Regions from separate parts of the Castellaniella sp. genome, predicted to be linked through region 1. Evidence: predicted binding sites of a transcription regulator. Region 1 holds the regulator's gene; the other holds the start of a gene.
What was found. The regulator sigma-54, encoded in region 1, starts transcription at its own class of promoters, with help from an activator protein. The targets are predictions, from matches to a motif close to TGGCANGNAANCTGCTTT.

Region 1 (7,689 bases):
TGGCCCATCGCCTGAAAACCGAATATGGTGTCGATGCCCGCCTGATGCCCTCACGCTACAGCCTGGCACGCTGGATCACCAGCAAAGACCCCAAGGCCCTGAAGAAATTCATGGATGCCAACCCTGCCAGCATTGCCACCGACGTCGTGGACGCTATCGCGTTCTTGGCCAGCTCTCCGGCCCAGCTCAGGGTCGCCCAGGAACGCTACCCCGACGTTGAATTCCACGCCATGCGCGAACATGCTGGTCGAGTCTTCGGTGCCGGGATCTGATGGCCGCATCCGATACAATAGGACGAACGAAGCATTGACCGACCAAGGTGTTCCCTTATGTCCTGGCGTGTGATTACTGCCATCTTGCTGCTTGCCGCCGGGGCTGCCGCCTGGGGTGGCCTACGCCTGGGCGACTGGCTGATTATCCACAGCCCGTCCCAGGTACAACAAATATCCGACTCCGCCAGCACGCAGGGCGATGTACCTGTGCTGGATGCCAATGGCCGACCTTTCGTGGCTCCGGCCCCCCAGCCCTTATCTAACGGGCGCTTGGGCGTGCCCAGCCTGCCCCCACCCGTAGACTGGCAACTGCAGCCGACCCCGCTGATGGACGAAAACCGTCCCATCGCCCTGGCCACCACCACCATCACCATGGACGAAGCCATTGCCCTGGCGGCACAAAGTCAGATGGATGACAGCGGCCTGCAGGGCATTGCCAACATCGACATGCTGCTGAACAGCCAGACCGTGCAGCCCATCGATGTTCCGCCACCACCGCCTGCGCCCAATCCCGCCGCCGTCACCAACGCAAACTGGCAGGCCACATTCCAGGCCGAGCTGAAATCCTGCGAAGCCCTGGGATTCTTTTCGCGGCCTTCTTGTGCCTGGGCGGCCCGCAATAAATACTGCGGGCCCAACAACGCCTGGGGCAAGGCCCCAGACTGCCCGGCAGAACGCTGATATCTCTATGGGCCTTCGATGGCCCTATTCTGTTTTTCCGTGCTATGGTACTGACCACAGACACGGGGTGCCCCACAGGGCTGAGACAACACCCGCCGAACCTGATCCGGATCATACCGGCGGAGGGATGTCATCGATGCCTCGCACTGTTTTGCATCTTGATGTGCCCCCGCCATTTTCCTAGGGCGCATCATGACAGAAAGATATCCTGCACTTAATTTCGACCAGCAAATTGTCCTCGTCACCGGCGGGGCACGCGGCCTGGGCGCCAGCTTGGTCAACGCCTTCCTGCAGGCTGGTGCACGCGTCGTCATCAACTACCGCACCAGCCAATCCGCCGCAGACCAGCGGGCCAGCCTGGCACCGGCACACGCACTGGCCCTGAAAGCCGATGTCTGCGATCCCGCTGCCGTGCAACATATGGCGAACCAGGCCCAGGCCCATTTCGGCAGCCCCATCACCACAGTGGTCAACAACGCTCTGCCCGACTTTTCTTTTAATGGCGATGCCCGGCCCACCCTGGAAAATCTGTCCTGGGGCTCGATGCAGGCACAGATGGGTGCCGTACAAGGCGCCCTCAATACCATGCAAGCCACCTTGCCTGGCATGAAGTCCTTGGGGTTCGGACGCATCATCAACATCGGCACAAATCTATTCCAGAACCCGGTGGTTCCCTACCACGATTACACCGCAGCCAAAGCGGCCTTATTGGCTTTGACGCGGACAGCAGCCCAGGACCTTGGCGCAGCCGGAATCACGGTCAATATGGTATCGGGAGGGCTGCTGCAAACCACCGATGCCTCAGCAGCCACGCCCCCTGCGGTCTTTGATCTGATTGCCGCCAATACGCCTTTGCGCCGGGTGGTGACCCCAGACGAACTCGCCGACGCCGTATTGTTCTTCGCCTCGCCTTGGGCTCGCGCCATCACCGGACAAAATCTGGTGGTCGACGGCGGTTTGGTTAAAAACTAAGGGTTGCGCCATGAGCCAACGCAGCCTGCACCTGAATCTATTCCTGTTTGCCTGCGGCCATCACAAAGCCGCTTGGCGTGCGCCCGACTCATGCGCCGACCAATTAGGCAATATCGCTTATTACGAATCTGTGGCCCAGATGGCTGAACGCGGCAAGCTTGACGCGATATTTCTGGCTGATGGCCATTCAGCCGACCATATCGAAGACGGCCCACGCTGGTTTCTGGAGCCCTTGACCGCATTGGCCGCCATCGGGCGGGCAACCGAGCATATTGGCCTGATCGGCACACTATCCAGCACCTTCTGCACCCCCTTTCATGCCGCCCGGATGCTGGCTTCTCTGGATCACATCAGCCGTGGGCGCATGGGCTGGAACGTCGTGACGTCCATGTTTGACGCCGAGGCCCGCAACCACGGCTACGAGGCCATGCCCGACCATGCGCAGCGTTATGCGCGCGCCGAGGAATTTGTGTCTGTCGTCAAAGCGCTTTGGGACAGCTGGGACACAAATGCCCTGCTGTGTGATCGCCAAGGGCCCTACGCCGATCCCGCCCGCGTGCATGCCATCAAACACCAAGGCGCCTATTTTCGGGTAGACGGCCCACTCACCGTTCCGCGACCGCCTCAGGGCCGTCCCGTTCTATTCCAGGCAGGCGCCTCACCACAAGGCCGGGCGCTTGCTGCACGGCACGCCGAAGCCATCTACGCTGTCGCCCACGACCTGCCTGCCGCCCAGGCCTATTATCGTGACATCAAACAACGCGTCAAAGCGGCGGGCAGATCCGAGCCAGTACCGATTTTGCCTGGCCTGGTGACTTATGTGGCATCCACCCAGGCAGAGGCACGCGCCAAACAACAGGCGCTGGACGCTCTGCTGCCTGTTCAGTCGTCGCTCAGGCAATTAGAAGGGTTTATTTTTCAGGACTGCCAGGGCTGGGCCTTGGATGCGCCTGTGCCGCCACTGCCTGCGCTAGAGGATTTCTCGGGCCCCAAAGGCCGCTATGCCACCATATTGCGCATCATCGAGACTGAACAACCCACATTGCGCCAACTGCTTGGACGGCTGGCCGCCGGGGGAGGCCACTGCACCGTCGTTGGCACCCCGGATCAGATCGCTGACCATATCGAGCACTGGTTTCTAAACGAGGGGGCAGACGGCTTCAATCTGATGCCCCCCTCGCTGCCAGGCAGCCTGGACGACTTCATTGAGCAGGTGATACCGATCCTGCAGGATCGCGGGCTTTTCAGGCGCGCATACCAAGGCCACACGCTACGCAGCCATCTTGGCCTTGGCTAGGAAGCAGGAAGCCCCCCAACCCGACAGCGCCTGATTACACCTGCGATTGCAGATAGTTCTGCAGGCCCAGCTGTTCGACCAGATCCAGTTGGGTCTCCAGCCAGTCTATGTGTTCCTCGGTATCGTTCAGGATCGTCAGAAAGAGATCGCGCGACGCATAATCCTGCACTGATTCGCAGTATTTCATGGCTTCCTTGACGGTGGCCTGAGCGGCGGTTTCCAGCTTCAGATCGCAAGACAGGATCTCCGGCACGGACTCACCGATCATCAGCTTATGCAAATCCTGGAGATTAGGCAGACCATCCAGGGTAAAGATGCGCTGAATCAGCATATCGGCATGTTTCATCTCGCCGATGGACTCGTCGTATTCGTGTTTGCCCAGTTTTTCGTAGCCCCAGTGATTCATCATGCGGGCATGCAGAAAATACTGGTTGATGGCGGAGAGCTCGTTTTTGAGCTGTTGGTTGAGGTATTGAATAACGGTCTTATCGCCCTTCATGATGTGCTCCTGGCTGACGCAGCCTACACCTATGCAGACTGTAAGCCATAAGGCTAGCAGGTAATCGGACAGATAGACAGGGATGCCCTGCTCATGAGATGAGCAGGGTCTGAAGCTGGCAGAAGGCCAAACGCATCAAGCGACGCGGCGAATCTCGGTGCTGGCCAGCATGGGGACTTGCACCACGTGATCAGGCTCGACTGCCGGCGGCATGGCATCGGCGGCATACTGCCCACCCGGTAGATAGTCGGTGGCAGTCTCGGCGCATTGGCCGCAACAGGTGGCGACCCCCAGTTGGGCCTGCAGGTCGCTGAGATCCTTTGCCCCTTGGGCAATGGCTTCCTGGACATGGCGTTCGCTGATCGCGTTGCATACACAAATATACATGCGAATCATTATTATCCTTTATTACGCCGATGACAAGCGTTTCTTGCGCAGGCTGGCCACCGGTATTCCCATGGCTTCACGATATTTGGCGACAGTGCGGCGGGCAATCACAAAGCCTTGCTCGGCCAGCAACGTGGTCAAACGCGCATCAGACCAGGGTTTTTCCGGCTGCTCGGCAGCCAGCAGGCGGCGCATCACCGCCTGAATCGCCTGGGCCGACGCATCCTCACCGGTATCGGTCTGGACACCTGTTGCAAAAAAATACTTCAGCTCGCAAATCCCCCAGGGGGTCTGGGCATATTTCAAGCGCGTCGCCCGGGAAATCGTAGACTCATGCAAACCCAGAACCTGAGCCACCTCGCGCAATACCAAGGGTCGCAGGGCAGCCTGCCCATGATCCAGAAAAGCCTGCTGGTGCACCGCGATACATTCGGCCACCCGCAAAATCGTATGCCGCCGCTGGCCCAGTTGCGCAATCAGCAAGCGCGCCTGCTGCAGAGACTCGCGCAGAACCGGCCCAGTGGTAGTGTCCTCCATCTGGGCCAATAAATCCGGATCGACGCGCACGCGCGGTTCCAGCGCCGGATTCAGGCTGGCCTGCCAGCCGCTGGCCGCATGATAAAAAAGGATATCCGGCACGATGTAAGCAGGTGCCTCGTCTGTCCAGGCACTGGCTGGGTGGGGATCAAGCCGCAGAATGGCCTGGCGGGCCAGTTCCAACTGATCCCGGTCGCAAGCCAGTGCTGCACAGAGCTTGGCCCAACGGCCAGCCGCCAGATCCTCCAGGTGCCGCGTCAACTGCAAGGCCGTCGCCAGCACGGCGGCAGGCCATTCGGCGGCCCGGGCACGCAGCTGCAAGCGCAGGCATTCGGACAGGCTGCGTGCACCGATTCCGGCGGGATCAAAAGACTGCAACAGCCGCAGGGCCGTCTGCCATTCTTCATCCTCAACACCCAGGCTGCTGGGTAAAACTGCCGTATAAGCAGCGGGATCAAAATCCAGCCGCCCATGTTCATCCAGATCGTCGATCAACAGAGTCACCAGGGCTTGATCCCGCGCCGAGGCCCGGGTCGTATGCAATTGCTGCAACAGATGATCGGCCAGACTCTGCGCGGCAGGCGATTCTGGCATATCATCCGTTACTGTCCGGCTCGTGGGCTGCGCCCAACGGTGCTCCAGCATTTCAGCTTGTGCCGATGCCGCCTCGGGTGGCGTTTCATCACGCTGCAACAAGGGGTTTTCCGTCAGAGCCCGGGCAATTTCCAAATCCAGTTCCTGGGTCGAACACTGCAGCAGGTTCAGCGCTTGACGCAGTTGCGGGGTCAGCACCAATTGCTGATGCTGCCCCAGCTCCAGGGACGCTTGCGTACGCATATTCACTTGACTGACACCATGACTCAGGACGCCTTCAAAACTCCCAGCCCTCAGGACTCCAGCTTGTTGCGCAAAACCCTGATGCGCTTGACCGCCGCAGCAAAACTCATGGCCACCGCCGTTGTGGTACTGGTGGTACTGGTCTGGTATGACCTGCTGAATCGCCTGCTGGCCTTTGGCAATGGTATTGATTATGCCGGAAACCATGTGGTGGGAACTGAAGCCACGGCCTTGCTGCAGCGCTATAACCCTTACTTCTGGTGGGCGCTGGTCGCCCTGGTCACCATCATGCTGGCCTGGCTGGTCTCGTTGGCCATCCGTCGCATCATGGCCCAAGCACGCCGCAAAACGGTAGACGACCATTCGTTTCAACAACTGGCCCAACAACTGTCGGCCCCCGCCCTGGATGTGCTGCTGTGGGCCTGGCAGCCCCAGGACGACCCCTTGCGCGTAGGCGACCTGCAGCTGGCCCAACAAGAGCTCAGCCGCGGGCGCTCTGCACGCCTGCAACAGGCCGCCTTGCAGCTGGCAACGCTGAAAAACGCCCGCGACCGCCAGCAAAACAGCCAATAGGAAAGCGGCGGCGCGGCAAGGATTATGATCTGTTAGTCTCAAGGCCAAGTGCCCCCTGATCGATCGTCGGGCACGATACAGGATACTGCCCTCATGACCGCACGCCCCTCCGACACCCCTTCGGCCCTGTCAGCCGATGACCGCAGCTGGACCCGACACGCCATCACCATCCTGGAGGCCGACGGCCGACGCTCGGCGGATACGCACCTGGTCAAGCCGGATTTCCCCGGCCTGGCCAGCATCGACATCTACTTCAAGGATGAAAGCACCCACCCCACCGGCAGCCTGAAACATCGGCTGGCGCGGTCGCTGTTCCTGTACGGCATCTGCAACGGACACATCCGCCGCCAGACCACTCTGGTCGAGGCCTCATCCGGATCAACTGCGGTTTCCGAAGCCTATTTCGCCCGCCTGCTGGGCCTGCCGTTTACAGCGGTCATGCCCAAGTCCACCAGCCAGCAGAAAATCCAGGCCATCGAATGCTTTGGCGGCCATTGCCACTTCGTGGATCACACCCACGAAATCTATGCCGTGGCGCAGGCCATCGCCGATAAAACCGGCGGCTATTACCTGGATCAGTTCACCCATGCCGAACGCGCCACCGACTGGCGCGGCAACAACAACATCGCCGACAGCATTTTCCGCCAAATGTCAGGTGAACCCAATCCTGTGCCCCGCTGGGTAGTCATGAGTGCCGGCACAGGCGGCACCTCGGCCACCATTGGCCGCTTCATCCGCTATCGCAACCTGGACACCCGCCTATGCGTGGTGGATGTCGAAGGCTCGGCTTTTTACGATGCCTGGCGCACCGGCGATAAAAACATCACGGCCCAGGGTTCGCGCATCGAGGGCATTGGTCGCCCTCGGGTAGAACCTTCGTTCATCCCCGGCGTGATCGACGAGATGATCCGCATCCCCGATGCAGCCTCGATTGCCGCAGCCCACGTGCTGTCGGCACGTCTGTTTCGACGCGTAGGCGGATCGACCGGCACGAACTTCATGGGCGTCCTGAGCCTTGCTGCCCGCATGCGCCAGCAAGGCGAATCCGGCTCGATCGTCACCTTGATCTGCGACAGCGGAGATCGCTACGCCACTACCTATTATGATAATGACTGGCTCAAGGCCCAAGGCTTCGAGATCGGTGCATGGAGGACGAAAATCGAAGCATTCCTGGACAGCGGCACGGGAGAATTACTGTAATTTTTCTGCTGTCCGGACGCTAAGCCCGGACAGCAGAAACCCGCGATCAGCGGTTGCGCCACCAATACACCACCACGCCCAGGATCAAGGCAATCCCCAGGTATCCCAGCAGCGGATATACCGTCCCGACCAGCGTCGTGAAGCCGGCGAAGCTCAACCCCAGCCCCACAAAGGTGGACACAATGCTGATCACCCGGAACTTCGGCGTCTCGGGGTCTGCAAAACGTGCGCTGAAGGCAAAGAACATCCCCACCGCCGTGCTATAGATCATGCAGCACAGCGAGAGCATCATCAGCCAGCCCAGCCAGGGATTAAGCGTTTTTGCCAGCAGCACCGTGGGCATTTCCGCCCCCTGGATCTGATCCAGATTGGCGAACAGCCCGATATTCAGCAGCAGAATCAGTACGCCCAATCCCACCCCACCGAGTATGCCG
Region 2 (7,689 bases), 1.5 Mb from region 1:
CTGTAGGTAACGCCGAGTTCGCGGCAACCCGCATTGATACGGGTGATCCACAGCGCACGGAACGTGCGCTTTTTATTGCGGCGGTCGCGGTAGGCATACTGACCTGCCCGCATGACGGCTTGTTTCGCAATCCGGAATACATTACCACGACGGCCACGGTAACCCTTGGCGGCTTTGAGGACTTTTTTATGGCGTGCACGTGCAGTGACGCCGCGTTTGACGCGAGGCATTAGACTTCTCCGATCAGGCGAAAGGCAACATCGCCCTTACGGAGGCGACATCGGAATCATGGACAGCGGTAGAACCGCGCAATTGGCGCTTGTTCTTGGTGGTTTTCTTGGTCAGGATGTGACGTTTGAAAGCCTGGCCGCGCTTGATGGAACCACTGCCGCGCACCTTAAAGCGCTTGGAGGCGCCTTTTTTGCTCTTCATCTTGGGCATGACGATTACTCTTGTTGACTTGGCGAACCCAGGTGGCCCGAAAGACCGGACGCTTGGATGACCTGTAATCCGCAATCACATAACGACCCATCATGCGCAACATGCATGAATGGACCATTGCTTCTCGGCCCGCTACGAATAGCGAACTGAGAAAAGCCCTTGATTATAAGGTGATTTACTGGGTTTTGTCGAGTTTCTGTTCCAGCGCCTGGACACGGGACTCTAGCGCATCTACGCGCTGCAGCGCTCGCGTCAATAAATCGGCCTGGATGTCGAACTCCTCGCGGGTCACCAGGTCCATCCGGGAAAAGGTCTGAAGCATCAACGCCTTGAGATTGCGTTCGATGTCGGCTGCGGGAGTCTTGGCCAGCAGATCAGACATATTCTTCTGGAAATCATCCAGCCATTGATTGGGAGCGATCACAAAGGACTCCTGTGCGTTCTAAAACCCCATTTTAACGGCTGCGCCAGAATCAGGGCGAAACTGAATCGCCTGAGCCAGCAGCGCCACGTCCAATGCCTCGCTTGCCTGCAAATCCCCCAGGGTCCGCGCCACCCGCAAAACACGCTGCGTGGCGCGCGCCGACCAACCCCACATCTCGACCGTGCGGGCCAGCAGAGTTTCGCCATCCGCATCCAGACGGGCATGCTGGGCCAGCCCCGCCACATCCAGATCGGCATTCAGCCCCCCTTGGCGGGCCAGTTGGCGCTGCCGTGCCGCCAATACCCGTTCACGCACAGACGCAGAAGGCTCTCCTGCCGGCGCCTCGTGCCAGGCACTTTCGACCACCAGGGAAACATGCAGATCGATGCGATCCATCAGCGGACCGGAGACTCGAGCACGATAGCGCGCCACCCTATCCTGCGGGCAGAGGCACTGCCGTCGAGGGTGACCCAGCCAGCCGCACGGACAAGAATTCATCGCAGCGATCAGCTGGAAATGCGCCGGAAAACGACAGCTGCCTGCCGCCCGCGCTATGGTGACAGCACCGGTTTCCAGGGGCTCTCGCAAGGACTCCAGCGCCCTCCGATCGAACTCGGGCAGCTCGTCCAAGAATAAAATACCGTGATGTGCCAGACTGATCTCTCCGGGACGCGGATGGACGCCCCCACCCACCAGGGCCGAGCGCGATGCCCCATGATGGGGTGCTCTGAAGGGCGGCGCCAGCGACCACGAGTGCTGAGGCTGCAGCAGGCCATGAACTGCGGCGACCTCCAGGGCCTGCAAGTGGGTCAAAGGCGGCAGCAGGCTGGGCAGACGCTGCGCCAGCATGCTCTTGCCCACCCCAGGGGGGCCACTCATCAACAAACTATGCCCGCCGGCGGCGGCAACTTCCAGGGCACGACGCGCCAGGGCCTGGCCGCGTACATCGGCCAGACACAAAGAGGGCTCCTCGGCAATCCGCCAAGCTGCCGGGCTGGCGGCCTGCAAAGGCTGCTCGTCGCGAAAGTGGCGCACCACCTCGTCCAGGCTGCCCGCCGCCAAGACCCGAAGCCCAGGCACCAACGCAGCCACCTGAGCAGCGGGCGACGCCATGATCACAATCGCAGCGGGATCATCCCGCATGACCGCCAGGGCAATGGCCAAGGCGGACTCGGTCGGCACCAGGGTGCCGGTCAGGGACAATTCACCCGCCAGCACGTAATGCCGCAAGTCTGGGCTATGGCCCTGCTGATCAGCCACCTGTCCCGATGCCAGCAGCACACCCAGCGCAATCGGCAGATCGAATCGGCCCGAGTCCTTGGGCAAGTCCGCTGGCGCCAGATTGACGGTAATCCGCCCGGCAGGAAAGTCAAAACCGCAATTGAGAATCGCCGAACGCACGCGATCCCGGCTCTCGCGCACGCCGGCCCCCGGCAGGCCAACCACGGCAAAAGCAGGCAGGCCATTGCCCACATGAATCTCGACCTGGACAGGCCTGGCCTGCAGCCCGAACAAGGCCCGACTGGCCAGCACAGCGAGCGACATGACAACCCTCCAGAACAATGGCAGCAATACCAGCCACTATAAGCAGCGCAGGCGCAAAAAAGGGCGCCAATGCGCCCTTTTGTCCTAGCTCGTCAAGCCCTGCCTGTATCTTGGCGACGGGCGTATCCGAGTCGTGCTTATTCCTTGTTGCCAACCGCGCCCTGAATCGCGGCATCCGCCTTGGCGGCACCAGACACCACGGACTCGCGCGCACTGTTGGCAGCCTGCCCAGCTTTGTCTGCGAGTTCGCCAGCGCCGTCCTTGATGGCCTGACCGGCCTCGGACATTTTGTCTTTGGCCTGCTGAGCCGAGTCCTGGAGTTTTTCTTCCAAGGTGGGCTGCTGGACTGGCGCTGGGGTCGTGGAGTCTTGGGCCACGGGCGGCACGGGCGCCGGCGTGGGCGTCGATGAGGCGGAGGGTGCCGGTGCCGTGGAGGACGCGACAGGCGCAGCAGGCTCTTCAGTCTTGGAGCAGGCCGCCAACAGGCTCAAGGAAGCCGCCAAAGCAGCGATAGTCAACGTTTTATTCGTAATTTTCATGGTTTTTCCCCTATTTAAGATGATTGCATTCAGCTCGGTGCAAGTCCACATCGAATTCCCATGGCTCAAAACCGGGTTGCTGATCATTCTAGTGGGATCAAGTCTAGGGTAAACCCTGGCATGTAAGGACTGATTTCAGCCCTGCCCCCAGGGTGGCAGCCTATCCCCACCCCGCTTCACAGAGACAGCGCGCATAAACACCTGTCCAGGGCCTGAGCATGACCAGCACAACTCGACACAAAACTACAAGCTTTTCTACGCCCCCCGCTGTTTCTGTGCAAGCCCCGACAAGCACATGCCCACGGCGCACCAGTTCGACGCACCGTGCTTCAGCGTGGTGCAAACCCAGGCCATCGCCAAGCCGACGCCTTCTGATCAGCATTGGCATGAGTCTTGCTTTGCTTCATACGTACCCCCGACATCAGGAGCACGCATGAAACTGATCACCGCCATTATCAAACCCTTCAAGCTGGACGAAGTGCACGCCGCACTGATCGATATCGGCATACAAGGCATGACTGTCACCGAAGCCCGTGGTTTCGGGCGGCAAAAAGGCCACACCGAACTCTACCGCGGCGCAGAGTATCAAGTGGATTTTCTGCCCAAGCTCCAAGTCCAGATTGCCGTTTCGGACACCCAACTGGAACAGACGCTGGAATGCCTGTGCCAGGCAGCTCATTCCGGAAAAATCGGCGATGGCAAGATTTTCGTCACGCCGCTGGAACAAGTGATTCGCATCCGTACGGGCGAATCCGACGAAGCCGCTCTTTGAGCCTACCTCAAACATTGACTAGGAGTAACGACAATGGATAAAGCCGACGTAGTCTGGATGATGGCTTCGACTGTTCTGGTGTGGCTGATGTGCGTCCCCGGTCTGGCCCTGTTCTATGGGGGGCTCGCCCGGCAACGCCATGTGCTGTCGGTCATGAGCCAAACCCTGTGCACCTGCGCTTTAGCGATTTTTCTATGGTTTCTGTTTGGCTATTCTCTGGTGTTTACCCCGGGCACCGGCTTACTGGGGGGAATTGACCATCTGGGCCTGGCTGGCCTCTACCGGGCAGACGCCACCGACAACCTGCCGTTGTGGGGGTCCATGCCAGAACTCTTGTTTGCCCTGTTTCAGGCAACTTTTGCGGCCATTACCTGCGGCCTGATCACCGGCAGCATCGCCGAGCGCGCCCGCTTCGGGGCAGTCTTGTGTTTTACCGGCATCTGGTTTGCCTTGGGGTATCTACCCATCGCCCACATGGTCTGGGCCGAAGATGGCTGGCTGCACCTGCGGGGCGCCCTGGATTTCGCAGGCGGCACGGTCGTGCATATCAGCGCGGGAGTAGCCGGTTTAGTTGCGGCCTTTGTGATCGGCCCAAGGCTGGGCCATGGTCGACTGCCCATGCCGCCTCACAATCTGCCGATGAATCTGACCGGGGCTGCCCTGCTGTGGATAGGCTGGTTTGGTTTTAATGGCGGTTCAGCACTGGCCGCCAATGCGCAGGCCGTCCTGGCCCTGGCCAACACCCTGTTGGCAGCGGTCTGCGGTGTGCTGGCCTGGGCTGGAGCAGAGCGTCTGCTGAAAGGCAAAGCGTCTTTGCTGGGCGCCACCTCCGGGGCCATCGCCGGATTGGTGGGCATTACCCCGGCAGCGGGCCTGGTAGCCCCCAGCAGTGCCCTGCTGATTGGCGCACTGGCCGCCTGGGCCGTCTTTTATGGCGTGAATAGGCTCAAGCGACTGATCGGCATTGACGACGCCTTCGATGTGTTTGGCATCCATGCAGTCGGCGGCATCGTAGGCGCCTTACTGACTGGTGTTTTTTATTCAGCCAGCCTGGGTGGCCCCGGCCCAGCGGGGCTGAGTGCATTACTGAGTCAGACCTGGCGGCAGGTAGAAGCCATCCTGATCAGCATGATCTGGGCGGCGCTGGCGGCCGGCATCGCCGCTTATCTCGCCAACCGCCTGATTGGCCTTAAGGCCTCCGACGAACAGGAAACCCAGGGGCTGGACCAGACCGACCATGGTGAAACAGCCTATCCGACCTGATCTTCTTGCACTAAACGGGCGGCCAGGTCGGCTGCGAGCATGGGCCGCCCGTACCAATATCCCTGCCCATAATCGCAACCGGCCTTCAGCAGCAGTTGATGGTGTTCCTCAGTTTCGATGCCCTCGGCGATCACGCGCATGCCAAGCTGGTGGGCCATCAGAATGATGGCCTGGCACAGAACCAGATCTTCAGAACCCGCAGATAAATTACGCACAAAGCTCTGGTCGATTTTCAGCACATCCACCTTGAAACGCTTCAGATAGGACAAGGAGGAATAGCCAGTGCCAAAATCATCCAGGGCGATCTGCATGCCCGCATCTCTGAACACCTGCAGGCGGGCGGCGGATTCGTCTTCAGCCTCCAGCAGCAGGCGCTCGGTGATCTCGATAGCGATTGCAGACCCAGGCAGGCCATATTGCTGCAAAGCCTGCACCCAGGCAGTAGGATCCAGCCCTTCGTATTGAAACTGCGCAGGAGACACATTGATACTGAGTTCAAAATCAGCGTCAAGCGTCTGACGCCAAACCCGAGTCTGCTCCAGCACGCGCTCGTAGACCCAGTTGCCAATCGGCACGATCAGACCGCTGTCTTCGGCCAGCGGAATGAAGTCTGCAGGGCTGATCATGCCGCGCTCAGGGTGCTGCCAGCGCAGCAGAGCCTCGGCCTTGACGATGCGTCCATCGTGCATATTCACAATGGGCTGGTAGTGCAAGACAAACTCTTCCTCGTCCAGAGCCAATTGCATGGCGCGCAATAAATCTCGCCGAGTCTGGGCAGATTCACGCATATCGGCGGAAAACAGGGCGTATTGATTGCGTCCCAGATCCTTGGCCGCATACATGGCCAGATCGGCGTGCTTGAGCAGCGTGACCGCGTCTTCACCATCCTGAGGATAAAAAGTCACCCCCACACTGGCCGAAATATATACCGTTGTGGTGTTCAACGTATAGGGCTGCGCCACGGCCCTCAGGACCTTATCGCAAATCGGCATGACATCATCCGGATTGCTCAAGCCCTGGATGATCAGAGTGAATTCGTCCCCTCCCAACCGAGCCACCAAATCCGAGCCACGCACGCAACTCATCAGCCGACGCGATACCAGGCGCAGCAATTCATCGCCCTCGTCATGCCCAAAGGTATCATTGACTTCCTTGAAAAAATCCAGATCCAAGAATATCAAGGCAAACGGCAGACCGGAATCGCGAGACGTCTGGATGCAGCGCTGCAGATTTGTATGGAACATCTGGCGATTAGGCAACTGGGTCAGGTGGTCATAATGCGCCTGATGCCAGATGGAAGCTTCACGGCGACGCTTCTCGGTCACATCGGAGAACAGGCCAATACGGCAGTTGACGCTGCCATCGTCGTTGTATGACGTATTGATGGTGAGCTTTTCAACGAATTCTTCGCCGGACTTCCGCCGATTCCACAGATCGCCGCTCCAGCGGCCTGTCTCGGCCAAAGACTGCCACATCGCCTCATAAAACTGCATATCCTGGCGACCTGAATTCAGGAGGTTCAGGCGTTTGCCGACGACCTCGTCGACATGATAGCCAGTAATCGCCGTGAAGGCGGGGTTGATATCCTGGATCCTGGACATGGCCATCGACATCCGTGACCACCATGGCCTCGCTGGTATGGGCATAGACCAGGGCTGCGCGCTTGAGCGATGCGCGCTCGCGGGCGATTTCATCCAGCAGACGTTCGATGTGGGCAGCAGAGTCGTTCAAGGCCTGACCGAGCCGCCCTAGTTCGTCCCGCCGACGCAAGCGCGTGCGCGCACTGAAATTGCCGGCGGTCAATTGCTGGCACTGCTGCACCAGACGGTCAATGGGCAGCAGCACCTGATGAAATACGACGAAGTAAGCCAGCGCCAGCAACAAGATATCCAGCACAAACAGGGCAAAAGAGCTATAGAGGGCCTGCTCCTGCACCAACCGGGCATGCTGGATCAAATCCAGCATCAGGGCCTCGACGCTGTTGAGCAACTGATCGCTACTGGCCATGACCGGACTGGGGTCAGCAATAAAATGGCTGCGCCCATCCATATTCGCCTCTGAGGCCGCATGAAACTGGATGATGGACTGCTGGTAGATTTGCCAATCGCGCCCTACCCGGTTCAAATAGCGCGCCTGATCGTAAACAACCCCGGGGATGGTCAAATCAAAAACGGTGCCACCCGACATCAAGGCATGATAAGCCTGATCGAAGATAGCAGCCTGATGCTGAAATCGGTGGCCGTTCAGGCTGGGGACCATGGACCCGGCCAGGGCTTCAAGGGCAATGCGCTGACTGAGCATGCGCATCTTGCCGGCCACATTCACCGTCGAGGCCACATTGTCCGACTCATTGAGCAGTGAGCGGACAATGATGATATTGCTGACTGCCAATAAAACAACCAATGCGAAGGACAGCAATACCTTTTGTCTAAGGGTTTGGAATCCAAAAATACCGATACGCGGGCGGGCGACCGGAGCAGATGAAATCATGTGGTTCTCTAGGTCATCAGTCTGACGGCACAGGCTCGCCGCTCTGGCACAGTGTAATTGCCCTTACTACAGACAGGGATACGGAGAAAAATAAAATGCCGGATTAATTGATCCGTATCAAGCTGAGAGCGCACTCAGGTCGATGCGTTCGGCCCGATTCAGGGCGGAGGCGACCTTGACCCGCAAGGCATTGGAGTGCGCCTGACGAATTTCTT

Region 2: the regulator sigma-54 is predicted to act here: its motif matches at 3,332-3,349, upstream of VDP81_RS01105 (P-II family nitrogen regulator).

Annotation. Positions count from the first base shown of each region.
Region 1 covers NZ_JAUCCU010000001.1:1,707,852-1,715,540, reverse strand. The annotation lists gene VDP81_RS08295 (peptide chain release factor 3) at 1-272, shown strand, start outside; gene VDP81_RS08290 (hypothetical protein) at 330-953, shown strand; TPP riboswitch at 1,007-1,098, shown strand; gene VDP81_RS08285 (3-oxoacyl-ACP reductase) at 1,146-1,925, shown strand; gene VDP81_RS08280 (LLM class flavin-dependent oxidoreductase) at 1,936-3,222, shown strand; gene bfr (bacterioferritin) at 3,257-3,721, opposite strand; gene VDP81_RS08270 ((2Fe-2S)-binding protein) at 3,857-4,108, opposite strand; gene rpoN (RNA polymerase factor sigma-54) at 4,130-5,482, opposite strand; gene VDP81_RS08260 (hypothetical protein) at 5,489-6,055, shown strand; gene VDP81_RS08255 (PLP-dependent cysteine synthase family protein) at 6,149-7,255, shown strand; gene VDP81_RS08250 (hypothetical protein) at 7,302-7,689, opposite strand, start outside.
Region 2 covers NZ_JAUCCU010000001.1:219,780-227,468, forward strand. The annotation lists gene rplT (50S ribosomal protein L20) at 1-230, opposite strand, end outside; gene rpmI (50S ribosomal protein L35) at 244-441, opposite strand; gene VDP81_RS01090 (accessory factor UbiK family protein) at 617-865, opposite strand; gene VDP81_RS01095 (YifB family Mg chelatase-like AAA ATPase) at 884-2,410, opposite strand; gene VDP81_RS01100 (hypothetical protein) at 2,548-2,949, opposite strand; gene VDP81_RS01105 (P-II family nitrogen regulator) at 3,383-3,721, shown strand; gene VDP81_RS01110 (ammonium transporter) at 3,755-4,984, shown strand; gene VDP81_RS01115 (putative bifunctional diguanylate cyclase/phosphodiesterase) at 4,972-6,576, opposite strand; gene VDP81_RS01120 (type IV pili methyl-accepting chemotaxis transducer N-terminal domain-containing protein) at 6,464-7,474, opposite strand; gene ptsP (phosphoenolpyruvate--protein phosphotransferase) at 7,592-7,689, opposite strand, start outside.